DNA from 3 places in the Streptosporangium sp. G11 genome. Region 1 is predicted to be linked to each of the others. Evidence: predicted binding sites of a transcription regulator. Region 1 holds the regulator's gene; each other region holds the start of a gene.
The links. Region 1 encodes LexA, which represses DNA repair genes until DNA is damaged. Its sites were predicted from a motif close to TCGAACANNTGTTCGA; they were not measured.
Positions count from the first base shown of each region.

Region 1 (5,052 bases):
TCCCTCACAATCGTCCCAGGCGACCTGTCAGGTGAGCCCTTCGGCCACCCGCTCCATCGGCCGGCCTCACCTCAGGGGGACAAGGCCCTCGGGGAGATAGAGCCGGGTCCCCGGCCGGACCTCGGAGCCGGACAGCCCGTTGAGGTCCATGATCCGACGGACCATCGGCCCGGCGTCCGCCTCCTCCGTCAACGCGTCCGCGATCTCCCACAGCGTGTCGCCGGCGTGCACCGTGATCCGCGGCAGACTCTCAAGGCCCTCCCGCTCGCCCGCCGAGGCCATGTCGATGCGCCCGCCGATCCAGAGCACCCCCAGGGCGACCAGCACGAGCACCGCCACCGCCACGATCCTGCCACGCCGGGTGAGCCGGATCGGCCGCCGGCCGGCCCCCGATCGGCCGCTCCCCGGCCGACTGGCGCCCGATCGGCTGGCGCCGGGACGGCGGGGGTCCGCCGCCGGTGCCGTCGCCGGCCTCGGCCCGGACGCGCGTCCGGCCCCCGGCTCCGGCTCCCGGACGAGCCCCGGCACCGACTCACGGCCGGGCCGCCGTCTCCGCTCGCGCCCGGACGGCCGCCCCTGCCCACGGTCGGCCCCACGCCCCGGCTCGCGCCCGAACGCCTGCCCCGGCTCGCGCCCGGACTTTCTCCCGGACTCCCGGCCGGCCCCCTGTCGCGGCTCGCGCACGGCCTTTCTTCCGGTCTCGCGGCCGGGCCCCCGCACCGGCTCGCGCTCGAACGCCCGCTCGGGCTCCTGCCCCGGCCTCCGTCCCGGCTCACGCCCGGGGCGCGGCCTCGGCACGGAGCCCCGTCCGGACTCCGGCTCCGGCCCCGCCTCGGGCCCGCGCGCCGACTCCGGCGCGGGGCCCGGCTCCTGCTCCGGTCTCGGAGGCGGCACGAGCCGCAGGCGCGGCGCCCCCGGTGATCTCTGCGCCGCCCGGACCCTCGGCGCGGTCCTGGATCGTGGTGTCGTCGCGGTCGGTTTCACGGTGGCCCCCATCCCCTCGACCTGGCCGAACACATGTCGAAGAAAGATCGGCGAATCGAACACGATGTCGATCGAACTCCCGTACGATGTTGTACACCACGGCGTCGCCGATTTCGAGGACATTCGAACAATTGTTTGAATATGATCTTCGGCCGAGGTATGGTCGCTGTGTGCGACGCGTTAAATACAGACCGGGAGGCGAGGAGTTCGTATGAGCCAGCACAACGAGAACGGTTCGGCCGCCAGCGACCTGGCGGTGCGAAGGCGTGACTCCCTTGGCCTCACCCCCAGGCAGCGGAAGATCCTTGAAGTGATCCGCGATTCCGTGCAGCAGCGCGGCTACCCGCCGTCCATGCGGGAGATCGGCGAGGCGGTGCAGCTCACCAGCACCTCCAGCGTGTCGCACCAGCTGACGGCGTTGCAGCGCAAGGGCTATCTGCGGCGTGATCCGCACCGCCCCCGCGCCCTGGAGGTCCGTCTTCCCGGCGAGCCCGTGTTGTGGGTGGATCCCGACTCCGGCGAGGACGAGACTCCGGTCAGCCGTCCGACCGCCGCCTACGTGCCCCTCGTCGGCCGGATCGCCGCCGGTGGCCCCATCCTGGCCGAGGAGAGCATCGAGGACGTCTTCGCCCTGCCCAAGCAGCTTGTCGGCGAGGGCACGCTCTTCCTCCTCCAGGTGACCGGTGACTCGATGATCGAGGCCGCCATCGCCAACGGTGACTGGGTGGTCGTACGCCAGCAGCCGGTCGCCGACAACGGCGACGTGGTCGCGGCGATGATCGACGGCGAGGCCACGGTCAAGACCTTCAAGCGCAGGGACGGCCACGTCTGGCTGGTCCCGCACAACCCCAACTACGACCCGATCCCCGGTGACGAGGCCACCGTGCTCGGCAAGGTCGTCGCGGTCCTCCGCAAGCTCTGACGCGAGCGTCCCGAGCGAGCTCCGAACCGCCCTCCCCGCGTTCTGGCGCGCGCTCCGAACCACTGAACCGCACCGTTCCGACGCGCGCTCCGAATCGCTGAACCGCACCGCCTCGACGCGAGCTCCGAACCACGCGCCACCGGCCTTCGGGCGACACGCCGAAGGACGCGCGACACGCCGGGTGGGTGGTGTCCCGATATCGGGACACCACCCACCCGGCGTTTTCAGGTGACGGTGCGCCACGAGAAGAGCCCGCGCCGGCGGGCCCGCGCCCACCCGTCGAGATGGGCGTGGGGAGACATCGGTTGACGTGAGCGCAGGACACACCGGTTGACGCGGGAGCCTGCCCGGCTCGAAGTGAGCGCGAAGACACGCCGGTTGCTCCGTGGCCGCTCGGGAGCGCCGGGCGGGCGCCCCCGAGTGACCACGACGACCCCGAGACCGCGCCGCACGGCCTCCGGACGGCGCCTACGGGACGATGTTGACCAGCTTGGGCGCGCGGACGATCACCTTGCGCGGCGTACCGGACAGGAAGGACCGGACCTTCTCCGACGCCAGGGCCAGTGCCTCCAGGTCCGCCTCGGAGATCTCCGGGGAGACCTCCAGCCGGTCACGGACCTTGCCCGCGACCTGGACGACACAGGTGACCGACTCCTGGACCAGCAGCGCCGGGTCGGCCGTCGGCCAGCCCGCGGTGGCGACCGAGGCGGTGTGTCCCAGCCGCTCCCAGCCCTCCTCCGCCGCGTACGGCGCGACCAGGGACAGCATGACCGCCAGGGTCTCGGCGGCCTCCCTGACCGCCGGGTCGGCGGCGCCGGGCCCGGAGTCGATGGCCTTGCGGGCCGCGCTCGTCAGCTCCATCATGCGGGCCACCGCGACGTTGAAGCGGTGGGAGTCGACCAGCTTGGTGACCTCGTCGATGGTGTGGTGGACGACCTTGCGCAGGTTCAGGTCTCCGGCGGTGACGTCGACGCCGGGCGCCGAGGCCGCACCGGCCTCGGCCATGACGCGGAACGCGCGGGCCAGGAACTTCTGCGACGCCGCCGGGGAGACGTCGGACCAGTCGATGTCGTCCTCGGGCGGTCCGGCGAAGACGACGGTCAGCCTGACCGCGTCGACACCGTAGGCGTCGATCTGCTGGCCCAGGTCGACGCCGTTGCCCAGCGACTTGGACATCGCCTTGCCCTGGTTGATGACCTGCCCCTGGTTCAGCAGGCGGGTAAAGGGCTCGACGAAGTCGATCATTCCCATGTCGTGCAGGACCTTGGTGAAGAACCTGGCGTACATCAGGTGCAGCACGGCGTGCTCGACGCCGCCGATGTACTGGTCGATCGGGCCCCATTTGCGGACACGCTCGGCGTCGAACGGGCCGTCCTCGTAGGCCGGGTCGACGTAGCGCAGGAAGTACCACGAGGAGTCGACGAAGGTGTCCATCGTGTCCGTGTCACGCTTGGCCGGGCCGCCGCACTTGGGACAGGAGACGTTGACCCAGTCTTCGGCCGAGGCCAGCGGGGAGACGCCCTTGGGCGCCAGGGCCTCGCCACGCATGTCGGGCAGGGTGACGGGCAGCTGGTCGTCGGGGACGGGGACCTCGCCGCAGTCGGCGCAGTGGATGATCGGGATCGGGCAGCCCCAGAAGCGCTGGCGGGACAGCAGCCAGTCGCGCAGCCGGAAGTTGACCGTGGAGTGGCCGGTGCCCCGCTCGCTCAGCACCCCGATGATCTTCCGGATCGCGTCGACCTTGGTCAGGCCGTCCAGCGGACCGGAGTTGACCATCGCGCCGTCACCGGCGGTGGCGACGCCGGTCTCGCCGGGATCGGCCAGGCCGGTGTGCACGACCACCCGTACCGGCAGGTCGAAGGCGCGGGCGAAGTCCAGGTCGCGCTGGTCGTGCGCGGGCACGGCCATGATGGCGCCGTGGCCGTAGTCGGACAGCACGTAGTCGGCCGCCCAGACCGGCATGCGCTCGCCGTTGACCGGGTTGACGGCGTACCGGCCCAGGAAGACGCCGGTCTTCTCCTTCTCGGTGGACAGCCGGTCGATGTCGGACAGCTTGGACACCTCGACCCGGTAGGCCTCGAACGCCTCACGCCGGTCGTCGGTGACGATCTCCTCGGCCAGCGGCGCGTCCGGGGCGACCACGAAGAAGGTGGCGCCGTACAGGGTGTCGGGACGGGTGGTGTAGACGGTGACCGGCTCGTCACGGCCCTCGATCACGAAGTTGACGTCGGCGCCCTCGGATCGGCCGATCCAGTTGCGCTGCATCGTCAGCACGCGCTCGGACCAGCCGCCCTCCAGCAGGGCCATGTCGTCCAGCAGCCGGTCGGCGTAATCAGTGATCTTGAAATACCACTGGGTCAGCTCGCGGCGGACGACCTCGGCGCCGCAGCGCTCGCACCTGCCGTCCTTGACCTGCTCGTTGGCCAGCACGGTCTGGTCGTTCGGGCACCAGTTGACCAGCCCGCCCTTGCGGTAGGCCAGGCCTCGCTCGAAGAAGCGGTTGAACAGCCACTGGGTCCACTTGTAGTACGAGGTGTCGCTGGTGTGCAGGCGCCGGGACCAGTCGAAGGAGATCGCGTAGCGCCTGTAGGAGTTGGCCTGGGTCTCGATGTTGGCGTAGGTCCACTCCGCCGGGTGCGCGTTGTGCTTGATCGCGGCGTTCTCGGCGGGCAGGCCGAAGGAGTCCCAGCCGACGGGGTGCAGCACGTTGTAGCCGCGCTGGACCCAGTAACGGGAGATGACGTCGCCCAGGGCGAACACCTCGGCGTGCCCCATGTGCAGGTCGCCCGAGGGGTAGGAGAACATGTCGAGCATGTAGCGCCGCTCGCGCGGGTCGGCGGGGTCGTCGGAGGCCCGGAAGGGGTCCAGTTCCTCCCACCTGCGCTGCCACTTGACCTGCAGTGCCTGCGGGTCATAGTGCTGCTCGTCGCTCTGCATGTCGGCTCGCTCGCTCACGTCATTTTCCTCGGGGTATGTCTGCGTGGATGGTCTGGCCCGTCCGGCCCAATGCAAAAACCCCCCGCTCACGCGGAGGGCAGCCGCATCGGCAGGGCGCTCAGGGACGGGAAAGCCGATGCGGCCCGATAAGCAGGGTCGCGGCACGCATAGACCAAGACTATCGCAGCCCGCAAGGCGTATTCGTGGCC
Region 1 is NZ_JBPJUQ010000074.1:24,670-29,721, forward strand. It holds gene ACSDR0_RS40395 (LysM peptidoglycan-binding domain-containing protein) at 67-339, opposite strand; gene lexA (transcriptional repressor LexA) at 1,196-1,906, shown strand; gene leuS (leucine--tRNA ligase) at 2,375-4,843, opposite strand.

Region 2 (5,052 bases), on a different contig from region 1:
CGGCTTCCGGAGTGTCGTCGATGATCAGGTTGACGCCGGTGGTCGACTCGAAGGCGCGGATGTTGCGGCCCTCACGGCCGATGATGCGCCCCTTCATCTCGTCACCCGGCAGGTGCAGGACACTCACCACGGACTCGGCGGTCTGCTCGGTGGCCACCCGCTGGACCGCCAATGTGACGATCTTGGTGGCGCGCTTCTCGCCCTCCTTGCGCGCCTCGCCCTCGATCTCCCTGATGATCAGCGCGGCCTCGCGCTTGGCCTGGTTCTCGATCTCCCGGACCAGCTCGGCCCTGGCCTGGTCGCTGGTGAGCCCGGACACCCGTTCCAGGATGGTCTTGCGCTCCGCGGCGACCCGTTCGAGATCCTCGCGGCGGTCGGCCAGCTCGGTCTCCGTCTCGGCGAGCTTGCGGGCCCGGTCGGACTGGCGCCTGGCCTCCTCGTCGAGGCGCTGCTCCCGCTCGGCCAGCCGGTTCTCCCTGCGTTCGAGGTCGGACCGGAGCTCCTTGAGCTCGTACTTCAAGATCTTGCCCTCGGCCTCGACCTCCTTGCGCATCTCGGCCGCCGCCTCGACCGCCGTCTCCGACTTGCGCAGGAGCTCTCCGGCGTCGTTCTGAGCCTTCGCCCGGATGTCGGCGGCCTCGCGCCTGGCCTCCTCCAGGTGGGCCTGGGCCTCGGCCTCCTGCTCGGGGGTGGGGCCCTTGGGCACGGCAGCGGCTCCACCGATGCGACGCAGCAACACGACCAGCACGGCTGTCATCACGGCGAGAGCCACAACCGCCACTACCAACATGACGACCACGACCGGATCCATGCGCGCCTCACCTTCCTCGCGTCGCAAATATCAGGCACACGAGGGGTCACACGCACGGCACGGAAAGCTCAAGAGGCGGCGCCGCCGGGACAGAAGTGAACCCAGAGGGGGATCACCTACCGGCTGTTCCCGCCGGTCCGCCGTCCCATTCTCATCCGCCAAGCCTGCTTGTCCGTATTACACCGCTATGACAATCCGCGCTGCGCGGAGTAACTCCTCACTGCCGTTGAGATTAAGCGTCAGAGAGGTAACGAGCAAGCAAAGACCCGCTGTCAAGCCGCTTTGAGCTAGTCGAGCGGATAGCCCTGCTCCTCCGGGAACGGCGATGTCTCCGCCCCCTCCTCCTCCAGCACCTCGCGAATCACGCGAAACACCAGGCCCGGACCGTATCCCTTCCGGGCGAGCATGCCCGCCAGCCTGCGGGTCCTGACCGCGGGCTCCAGGCTCCGGGTGGAGGAGAGCTTGCGCCGCACAAGGCGACGGGCGGTCTCCGCCTCCTCCTCGGGGTCGAGCTGATCCACCGCTTCCTTCACGGTCTCCTCGTCCACCCCTCGGTGGCGGAGCTCCGAGGCGAGGGCCTTTCTGGCGAGACCCCGCCCGGCGTGGCGCGAGCTCACCCATGCCGCGGCGAACGCCTCGTCGTCGATGAGCCCGACCTCGGAGAAGCGCTCCAGCACGGCGTCCGCCGCCTCCTGGGGCACCTCGCGCTTGCGCAGCGCCTCCGCGAGCTGGGCCCGGGTGCGCGGCGCCATGGTCAGCAGCCGCAGGCAGATGCCTCGCGCCACCGCCTGCGGGTCGGCTCCGGCCCTCCGGCCCTCCGGAGGTCCCTCGGCCTGCCCGTCGGATCCATCGGATCCATCGGATCCATCGGGAGGGAAGCCGAAGGAGGCACCCCCGGACCGCCGTCCGCCACGCCGGGAGGCACGCTTCTTCCGGCCTCGCGGCGCGTCACCCGCGGGGTTCGCGGTCTCCTCGCGAAACCCTCCCTCCGAGGCGGACGGACCGTGGTCGCGCCTGCCCGGTGAGCCCGCCCGGGGCTCGTCGGGCCAGGCACCCCAATCTCTCGGCCCGGCCTCGCCGGCCGGACCGGAGTCAGGTCCCGTCGTCATCGATCAACCCGATTTCAGGCGTCACCCGGCTTGGGAGCGGCGGCGGCCTTGGAACCGCGACCGGCCGCGACGGGAGCCGCGGTGGACGCGCGACCTGCCGCGGCGGCCGGGGCCGAAGCCGCGGGGGCGGGAGACGAGGCGGCCGGGTTGTCGACGCGCGGGCCGACGCCGAGCTTCTCCTTGATCTTCTTCTCGATCTCGTTCGCCATGTCCGGGTGGCTCTTGAGGAAGTTTCGCGCGTTCTCCTTGCCCTGGCCGAGCTGGTCACCCTCGTAGGTGTACCAGGCACCGGACTTGCGGACGAAGCCGTGCTCGACGCCCATGTCGATCAGGCCACCCTCGCGGGAGATGCCGACGCCGTAGAGGATGTCGAAGTCGGCCACGCGGAAGGGCGGGGCCATCTTGTTCTTGACGACCTTCACCCGGGTGCGGTTGCCGACGGCGTCGGTGCCGTCCTTCAGCGTCTCGATGCGGCGGATGTCGAGGCGGACCGAGGCGTAGAACTTCAGCGCCTTTCCACCGGTCGTGGTCTCGGGCGAGCCGAACATGACGCCGATCTTCTCGCGAAGCTGGTTGATGAAGATCGCGGTGGTGCCGGTGTTGTTGAGCGCGCCGGCGATCTTGCGCAGCGCCTGGGACATCAGGCGGGCCTGGAGACCGACGTGGCTGTCGCCCATCTCGCCCTCGATCTCGGCCTTGGGCACCAGGGCCGCGACCGAGTCGATGACCAGCAGGTCGACGGCGCCGGACCGGATCAGCATGTCGGCGATCTCCAGCGCCTGCTCCCCGGTGTCGGGCTGGGAGACGAGCAGCGCGTCGGTGTCGACGCCCAGCTTCTGGGCGTACTCCGGGTCGAGCGCGTGCTCGGCGTCGATGAACGCGGCGATGCCGCCGCCGCGCTGGGCGTTGGCCACCGCGTGCAGGGCGACCGTGGTCTTGCCCGAGGACTCGGGACCGTAGACCTCGACGACGCGGCCGCGGGGGAAGCCGCCGATGCCGAGGGCCACGTCGAGCGCGATGGAGCCGGTCGGGATCACTTCGATGGGCGCACGGACCTCATCGCCCAGACGCATGACGGAGCCCTTGCCGAACTGCCGCTCGATCTGAGCGAGTGCGGTCTCAAGCGCCTTCTCGCGGTCGTTAGCTGCCATGGGAGCCCCCTGAAGGGTCGCGGGTTGGATCGGTTGCCAGAAAGCTACGGGGTGCCGCCGACAATTTCGGGAGGGCACGCCAGGAGTGACGGCCTGTTCAATATAGCCGAACGACTGTTCGATCGCCGCCCGTTGGCACCCACACGTTACGGGAGTCGCGAACCGCCGCGAAGCTCCCCCGCGCACGACCCGGCACGGCTCCGCACGGACGGATGCGAACGAACGGATGCGGACGGACACGGACGGCGGGTCACGGCCCCGGGAGTGCGGACCCCATCCGGGAGGCGACATTTCCGAGAATTGTCTTGGACCTGTTGTAACCGGGCTGACCTGGGGTGATCCTGAGGGGAAACGACCCGAGGTGCCCGACGTGCCCAACGCGTTCACGCAGCAACGCCTAGCCCATCTCGATTCCCTGGCCGCCGAACTGCGACAACGAGGACTGGTGAGCCGCACCCTCGGGGGCGCCACCCCGGTGCTGTGGGTGTGGCATCCGGACAGTCACCGCCAGACCATCGTCTTCGCCACCCCGGTCAGGGACGGCTGGCTGTTCCTGTGGTCACCGGACGGCGAGGAGAGCGCCGACGATCCCGCGCACGCGGCCGACTCGGTGGAGAAGATCCTCGCCCCGCTCCCCGAGCCGTCCTGACCGGCCGGACCCTCCCCGGCCCCGGTCCTCGCTCACCTCTCGGAGAGCCCGCCGGCCTTCCCGGGCCTGCGGGCTCTCACCTGTTCCTCGGGTTCCTCAGGCTTCCCGGCCCTCAGCGGAGCCTGGGCGCGACGTCGGTCACCCCGCACACGGCGCGCCAGACCTCCTTGGCCCCAACACCCTCGGCCAGCGCCTGGATCACGGTCCGGCCGCCGAGATCGGCGATGACGTAGTCGCGGGCCCACGACTCGGCGTACGGGTCGCCGAAGTGCGTCTTCATCCGCATCCAGAAGTCCGACAGGCGCATGCCCCCAGTATGGGTCCACTCCGGCGTGCCGTGGCCCGTCCCGGCACGCCGCAGGGCCGCGAGCCGCCCGCGTCCCGGCCCCGGCCCGAGGGGAACGGGGACGGAAGACGGACGAGGGCGCGGACGGCCGGGGAGGAGGTACGGGGCCGTCAGAGCACGCGGGAGCCGTACATCTCGCCGAGGGGGTCGGCGAGCAGTTCCAGGCGGGCCCCGTCGGGGTCGGCGAAGTAAATGGACGCGCCGCTCTCGACCTGGTGCGGCACGCCCGCCGCCTCCAGCTTGCCCCGCAGTCGCTCCCAGGTGGAGGGGTCGACGGAGATGGCGACGTGGTGGAGCCCGCCGAGGACCTCCCTGTAGGGGCCGAGGTCCAGGCCGGGGAAGTCGAAGAAGGCGAGGAGGTTGCCGTTGCCGATGTCGAAGAAGAAGTGGTTCGACCCTCGGTAGTCACGGTTCTCGAAGATCTCCGTGAGCGGGAACTCCAGGAGCTCCTGGTAGAACGCGATCGTCGTCTCGACGTCGGAGGAGATCAGTGCGAAGTGATGCAGCCCCCTCGCGCTGCTCGGCGGGCGGTGCGCCCTGAGGTGCTTCGCCTTGATCCGCTCGCGTGTCGCCTCGATGGCCTGATGGTCGATGCTCACCGTTAGCTCACCACTCAATGCGTCGTGTTCGTCAAAGCCATGTCCGTGACGACAGGGGGCCAACCTATCCCGGACGTCATGTCATGGTGGCGAAGCCTCGGAAACCCCTGTGGCGCGGCCTTCCGGGGTCCGGCCGCGAGAACATTGGATCATGTATCCGCAGGTGACGCACGAGTCGTCCGCTCCCGTCCGGCGGGCGGCGGAGGGGTTCTGTCGGTGGGGCCGTGCAGTATGGGCGGTGACCCGGTTGGTCGGCCGAACCGGGAGCTAGGGGGCGACGATGGGCGAGACGACGGGCTCGGGCGGAGCGCTCGATCACTTCACCCGGATGACCAAAGACTGGTTCACCGGGGCGTTCGCCGCGCCGACCGCCGCGCAGGAGGGGGC
Region 2 is NZ_JBPJUQ010000002.1:156,729-161,780, forward strand. It holds gene rny (ribonuclease Y) at 1-811, opposite strand, end outside; gene recX (recombination regulator RecX) at 1,099-1,920, opposite strand; gene recA (recombinase RecA) at 1,935-3,071, opposite strand; gene ACSDR0_RS02825 (hypothetical protein) at 3,442-3,720, shown strand; gene ACSDR0_RS02830 (DUF3046 domain-containing protein) at 3,833-4,027, opposite strand; gene ACSDR0_RS02835 (VOC family protein) at 4,177-4,665, opposite strand; gene ACSDR0_RS02840 (ATP-dependent helicase) at 4,946-5,052, shown strand, end outside.
Region 2: a site for LexA is predicted at 3,178-3,193, ahead of recA (recombinase RecA). Genes of this name have one in related genera too.

Region 3 (5,052 bases), on a different contig from region 1:
CCATCCGGTGGATCTCGTCGATGAACAGGACCTCGCCCTCGGAGAGGGTCGACAGGATCGCCGCGAGGTCGCCGGCCCGCTCCAGCGCGGGCCCCGAGGTGATCCGGAGGGGCACGGAGAGCTCGGTCGCGATGATCATCGACAGGGTCGTCTTGCCCAGCCCGGGACCGCCGCTCATCAGCACGTGGTCCGGCGGCCGGTTGCGCCGCAGCGCGCTCTGCAGCACCAGCGACAGCTGCTCGCGCACCCGCGCCTGGCCGATGAACTCCTCCAGCCGCTTGGGCCGCAGCGCCGCCTCGATGTATCTCTCGTCGCCCTCGGCGTCCGGCGACACCAGATCACGATCGGAGCTCACGCCGTCCCTCCCCCACTCACCGTAGGGCGGAACCGCCCGAGCCCTCTGGGCACCGCGCGGCGCCCTCTGCCGCCGTCTCCGGGCACACGCCTCGTACGGCGGGCTCGCCCGCGGCCGGCGGACACCGGGCTGAGGGATCCGCGCTCGCGCGCGGCCTCGGTGGCCGGGCCCCTCATCGCACGCTCAGCGCGCGAAGCGCGGCCTTGAGCAGGACCGCCACCTGCGGGGTGCGGCCCTCGGCCGTCTCCGTGTCGGCCTGGGGCTCGACGGCGGCGACCGCCTCGTCGGCGTCTCGCGCCGAGTAGCCCAGGCCGACCAGGCCGGAGTGGACCTGGCCGCGCCAGGCGGGTGTGGCGGCGCGGCCGTCGAGGGCGGCGCTGACGGCCTCCTCCGGAGTGCCGAGCTTGTTCTTGAGGTCGACGATGATCCGCTGGGCGCCCTTCGGGCCCACCCCGGGGACCCTGGTCAGCGCCTTGACGTCGGCGGAGGCCACGGCCACCCGGAGCGCGTTGGGGCTGTGCACGGCCAGCATCGCCAGGGCGACCTTGGGGCCGACCCCGTTGGCCGTCTGCAGCATCTCGAAGATGCCGCGCTCGTCGTCGGTGCCGAAGCCGAACAGTGTCAGCGACTCCTCGCGGACCACCAGCGAGGTGGCCAGCCTGGCCTCCTCACCCATCCTGAGCGTCGCCAGCGTGCCCGGCGTGCAGTGCACGAGGACTCCCACCCCGCCCACCTCGACGACCACACCGTCGGGCGCGATCGCGGTCACCTGTCCTCGCACCGAGGCGATCACTTCGCGGTTCCTCTCGGGTATCCGGCCCTGCCACGGCCTCGGAAGTAGGCGGCGGGGGTGGTGCCGGAGCCGCTCGCGGCCTTCGCGGCGGCCTCGGCCAGCCTGCTCTGGGCGCCGCCCCGCCACACGTGGCAGATCGCGAGGGCGAGCGCGTCGGCGGCGTCGGCGGGCTTGGGCATGGCGTCCAGCCGCAGCAGGCGGGTCACCATCGTGCCGACCTGCTGCTTGTCGGCCGTGCCGCTGCCGGTGATGGCGGCCTTGACCTCGGACGGCGTGTGCAACGCGACCGGCAGGCCCCTGCGGGACGCGCACAGGATCGCCACGGCGGAGGCCTGCGCGGTGCCCATCACGGTCCTGAGGTTGTGCTGGGCGAAGACCCGCTCCACGGCCACCGCGTCGGGCCTGATCTCGTCGAGCCACTGCTCGATGCCGGCCTCGATCGCCACCAGCCGGGCGCCTATCTCGTCGTCGGCGGGGGTGCGAACGACCCCGACCTTGACCAGGCTCAGCGGTGCGCCGGGCCGCCCCTCGACGGCACCGAGCCCGCATCGGGTAAGCCCGGGATCGACCCCCATCACCCGCAGCTCGGGCAACCGCACCGACACGCCTCCGCTCGCCGAACACCTGTTCGGTGGCAGACTCTACCGCGTGAGAGCGTCCCGCGCACGGCTCTCCGGGCCCGCGGGCGCCGCGCCGGGATCGCTCCGGCGCGCGAAGCGGCCGACGGCCCCGCGCCGGCGGGCGCCGGGCTCACAGGTGCTGGACGGCGGGTTCGGCGTTCCGGGCGTCTCCCGCCCTGTCGCGCAGCCGGTCCAGGCGGTTCATCACCGGCGAGGCCGAGATCCCGTGGATCACCAGGGAGGCCAGCACGGTGAAGGCGACCACTGCCCAGAGCTCCTCGGCGGGTACGCCGAAGTCGGCCTGGCCGAGCGCGTAGGCGAGGTAGAACAGCGAGCCGATGCCGCGGATGCCGAAGAAGGCGGTCGCGACGCGCTCGCGCGGCCCCGCCCTGCCCCCGAGCCCGGCGATCCATCCGCTCAGCGGCCGGATGACCAGCAGCAGCACCAGGCCGACCGCGGCGCCCCGCCAGGTGAGCGCGGACAGGCCGCCCATCGCGACGAAGCCGCCGAGCAGCACGATCAGCCAGGCGGTGAACAGCCGCTCCAGCTGCTCTATGAAGCCGTGCAGCACCCCGTTGTAGCCGTGGGTGCGCTCCGCCGCCCTGATGGTGCAGGCGGTCACGAACACCGCGATGAAGCCGTACCCGTACACCAGCTCGGTGAGGCCGTAGGCCAGGAACGTCGCGGCCAGCGCCACGAAGCCGTCGCGGTGCTCGGCCAGCCGCAGGTCGGATTTCTGGGCGCGGAAGAAGAGCCGTCCCAGCCCCTTGCCGATCAGCAGGCCGCACACCACGCCCGCGGCGCACCGGTAGAGCAGGTCCACCAGCGTCCACTCGCCGATCCAGCCGACACCCCCGCCGACGGCCAGCGCGATCGCGGCGTACACCAGGGGGAAGGCCAGGCCGTCGTTGAGGCCCGCCTCCGAGGTGAGGGTGAAGCGGACCTCGTCGTCGGCGTTCTCCGAGTCGACGGGCTCGCCGACCTGCACGTCGGAGGCGAGCACCGGGTCGGTCGGCGCGAGCACCGCGCCCAGCAGCAGCGCCGCCGCCAGGGGCCACCCGAGCAGGCCGTACGCGGTGGCGGCCACGGCGAGGACGGTCAGCGGGAGCGTCCACCCCAGCAGGCGCCAGGTCGAGGACCAGTCGCGCCGCCCGAAGGGCCGGTTGATGGCCAGCCCTGCGCCCATGAGCGAGATCAGCACGCAGATCTCGGTGGCGTGCTCGACCAGCGCCCGGTGAGCCACCGGGTCGGGATCGGGCAGGTCCAGGGGCAGGGCGTAGAGAAGGACGCCGCCCAGCAGGCAGGCCAGAGGGAGAGAGAAGGGGCGCCGGTTCAGGAGCCGGGGCAGCGTGGCCGCGAGCAGCGCGGCGACGCCCGCCACGGCAAAAATCAGATCAGGATTGCCCATTGTCCGCGTGATATGCCCTCGATCACGCGGACAAACCTCGCAGACAATACGAGATCACGCCGAATTGCCTGGCTTATGCGTCGAGCTTCTCCATGACCTCGTCGGAGACGTCGAAGTTGGCCCAGACGTTCTGCACGTCGTCGCTGTCCTCAAGGGCGTCGATCAGCCTGAAGACCTTGCGGGCGCCGTCCTCGTCCAGCGGGACGTTCATCGTCGGCATGAAGCTCGACTCGGCCGAGTCGTAGTCGATCCCGGCCTCCTGCAGGGCCTTGCGGACCGGGACGAGGTCGGTGGCCTCGGAGACGACCTCGAACTGGTCGCCCAGGTCGTTGACCTCCTCGGCGCCCGCGTCGAGGACCGCGGTCAGCACGTCGTCCTCGGCCAGCTCACCCTTGGGGACGAGCACGACGCCCTTGCGGTTGAACATGTAGGACACCGAGCCGGGGTCGGCCAGCGAGCCGCCGTTGCGGGTCAGCGCGACGCGAACCTCGGAGGCGGCGCGGTTGCGGTTGTCGGTGAGGCACTCGATCAGCACCGCGACGCCGCCGGGGGCGTAGCCCTCGTACATGATGGTCTGCCAGTCGGCGCCGCCGGCCTCCAGGCCGCCGCCACGCTTGCGGGCGCGCTCGATGTTGTCGATCGGGACCGAGCTCTTGCGCGCCTTGGTGATGGCGTCGTACAGCGTCGGGTTGCCGTCCGGATCGGGTCCGCCCGTCCGGGCCGCGACCTCGATGTTCTTGATGAGCTTGGCGAACAGCTTGCCGCGCTTGGAGTCAAGTGCGGCCTTCTTGTGCTTCGTCGTCGCCCATTTGGAGTGGCCGGACATCGCCTAGAGCTCCCTCACCATCTCAGCGAAATATGAATGCACACCGACATCCCCGGTAAGTTCCGGGTGGAAGGACGTGGCGAGCAACGGTCCTTGGCGGACCGCGACGATCCTATCCCCAGGTTCGGCCAGCGCCAGCACTTCGACCCCCGAACCCACGGATTCCACCCAGGGGGCGCGGATGAAGACCGCCCGCATGCCGCCGCGGCCGGCGAAGTCGACGTCGGCCTCGAAGGAGTCGACCTGGCGTCCGAAGGCGTTGCGGCGGACGACCATGTCGATGCCGCCGATCGTCTGCTGGCCTGCGATGCCGCCCTCGATCCGGTCGGCCAGCATGATCATTCCGGCGCAGGAGCCGTAGGCGGGCATGCCCTCCTTGATCCGCATCCGGAGCGGTTCGAGCAGCTCGAAGGTCTCGGCGAGCTTCCACATCGTGGTGGACTCCCCGCCGGGGATGACGAGGCCGTCGACCGCCTCCAGCTCGTGGGGACGCCGTACGGTGACCGCTCTCGCGCCCACCGCCTCCAGGGAGCGCACGTGCTCGCGCACGTCTCCTTGCAGCGCGAACACGCCGATCGTGGGGACGATGGTCACCGATGGTCCTTCCCGTGCGGGTGGGGTGCCCCCTCAGCGTATGGCCACCCTCGGATGGCCCCAAACCGGTTATCACCGCGGCTCGGCACGGCGATCCGGGCCGTGACGGCGGCCGGGAGCCCGTTCCCGGATCGATCCCGGCCGGGGCTCCCCTCCCGGACGCGTCACGGGCGCCCCGGCGAACGTTCGCCGGGGCGCCCGTGACGGCGGCCCTCAGGTGGTCATCAGGTGATCGTCAGGTGGTCGCCGGCGCCGCGACGCCGGCGATCACGACGATCACGACGGGATCAGGGACGCTTGGTCTCCAGGTCCACGGTCTCCTGGATCCAGTCGATCCCGGGGGTCCTGGCGGCCGAGGGGTCGACCGGGCGCAGGTAGGTCTGCTGCACGCCGGGGACCCGGTCCTCGATCACGAAGGTCGCCTTGGTGTGCGCCGCGGAGCCCGCCTGCGTGACC
Region 3 is NZ_JBPJUQ010000026.1:47,920-52,971, forward strand. It holds gene ruvB (Holliday junction branch migration DNA helicase RuvB) at 1-355, opposite strand, end outside; gene ruvA (Holliday junction branch migration protein RuvA) at 528-1,148, opposite strand; gene ruvC (crossover junction endodeoxyribonuclease RuvC) at 1,145-1,732, opposite strand; gene ACSDR0_RS23745 (cation:proton antiporter) at 1,899-3,176, opposite strand; gene ACSDR0_RS23750 (YebC/PmpR family DNA-binding transcriptional regulator) at 3,250-4,002, opposite strand; gene pdxT (pyridoxal 5'-phosphate synthase glutaminase subunit PdxT) at 4,006-4,596, opposite strand; gene ACSDR0_RS23760 (alkaline phosphatase D family protein) at 4,884-5,052, opposite strand, start outside.
Region 3: a site for LexA is predicted at 1,765-1,780, ahead of ruvC (crossover junction endodeoxyribonuclease RuvC). Genes of this name have one in related genera too.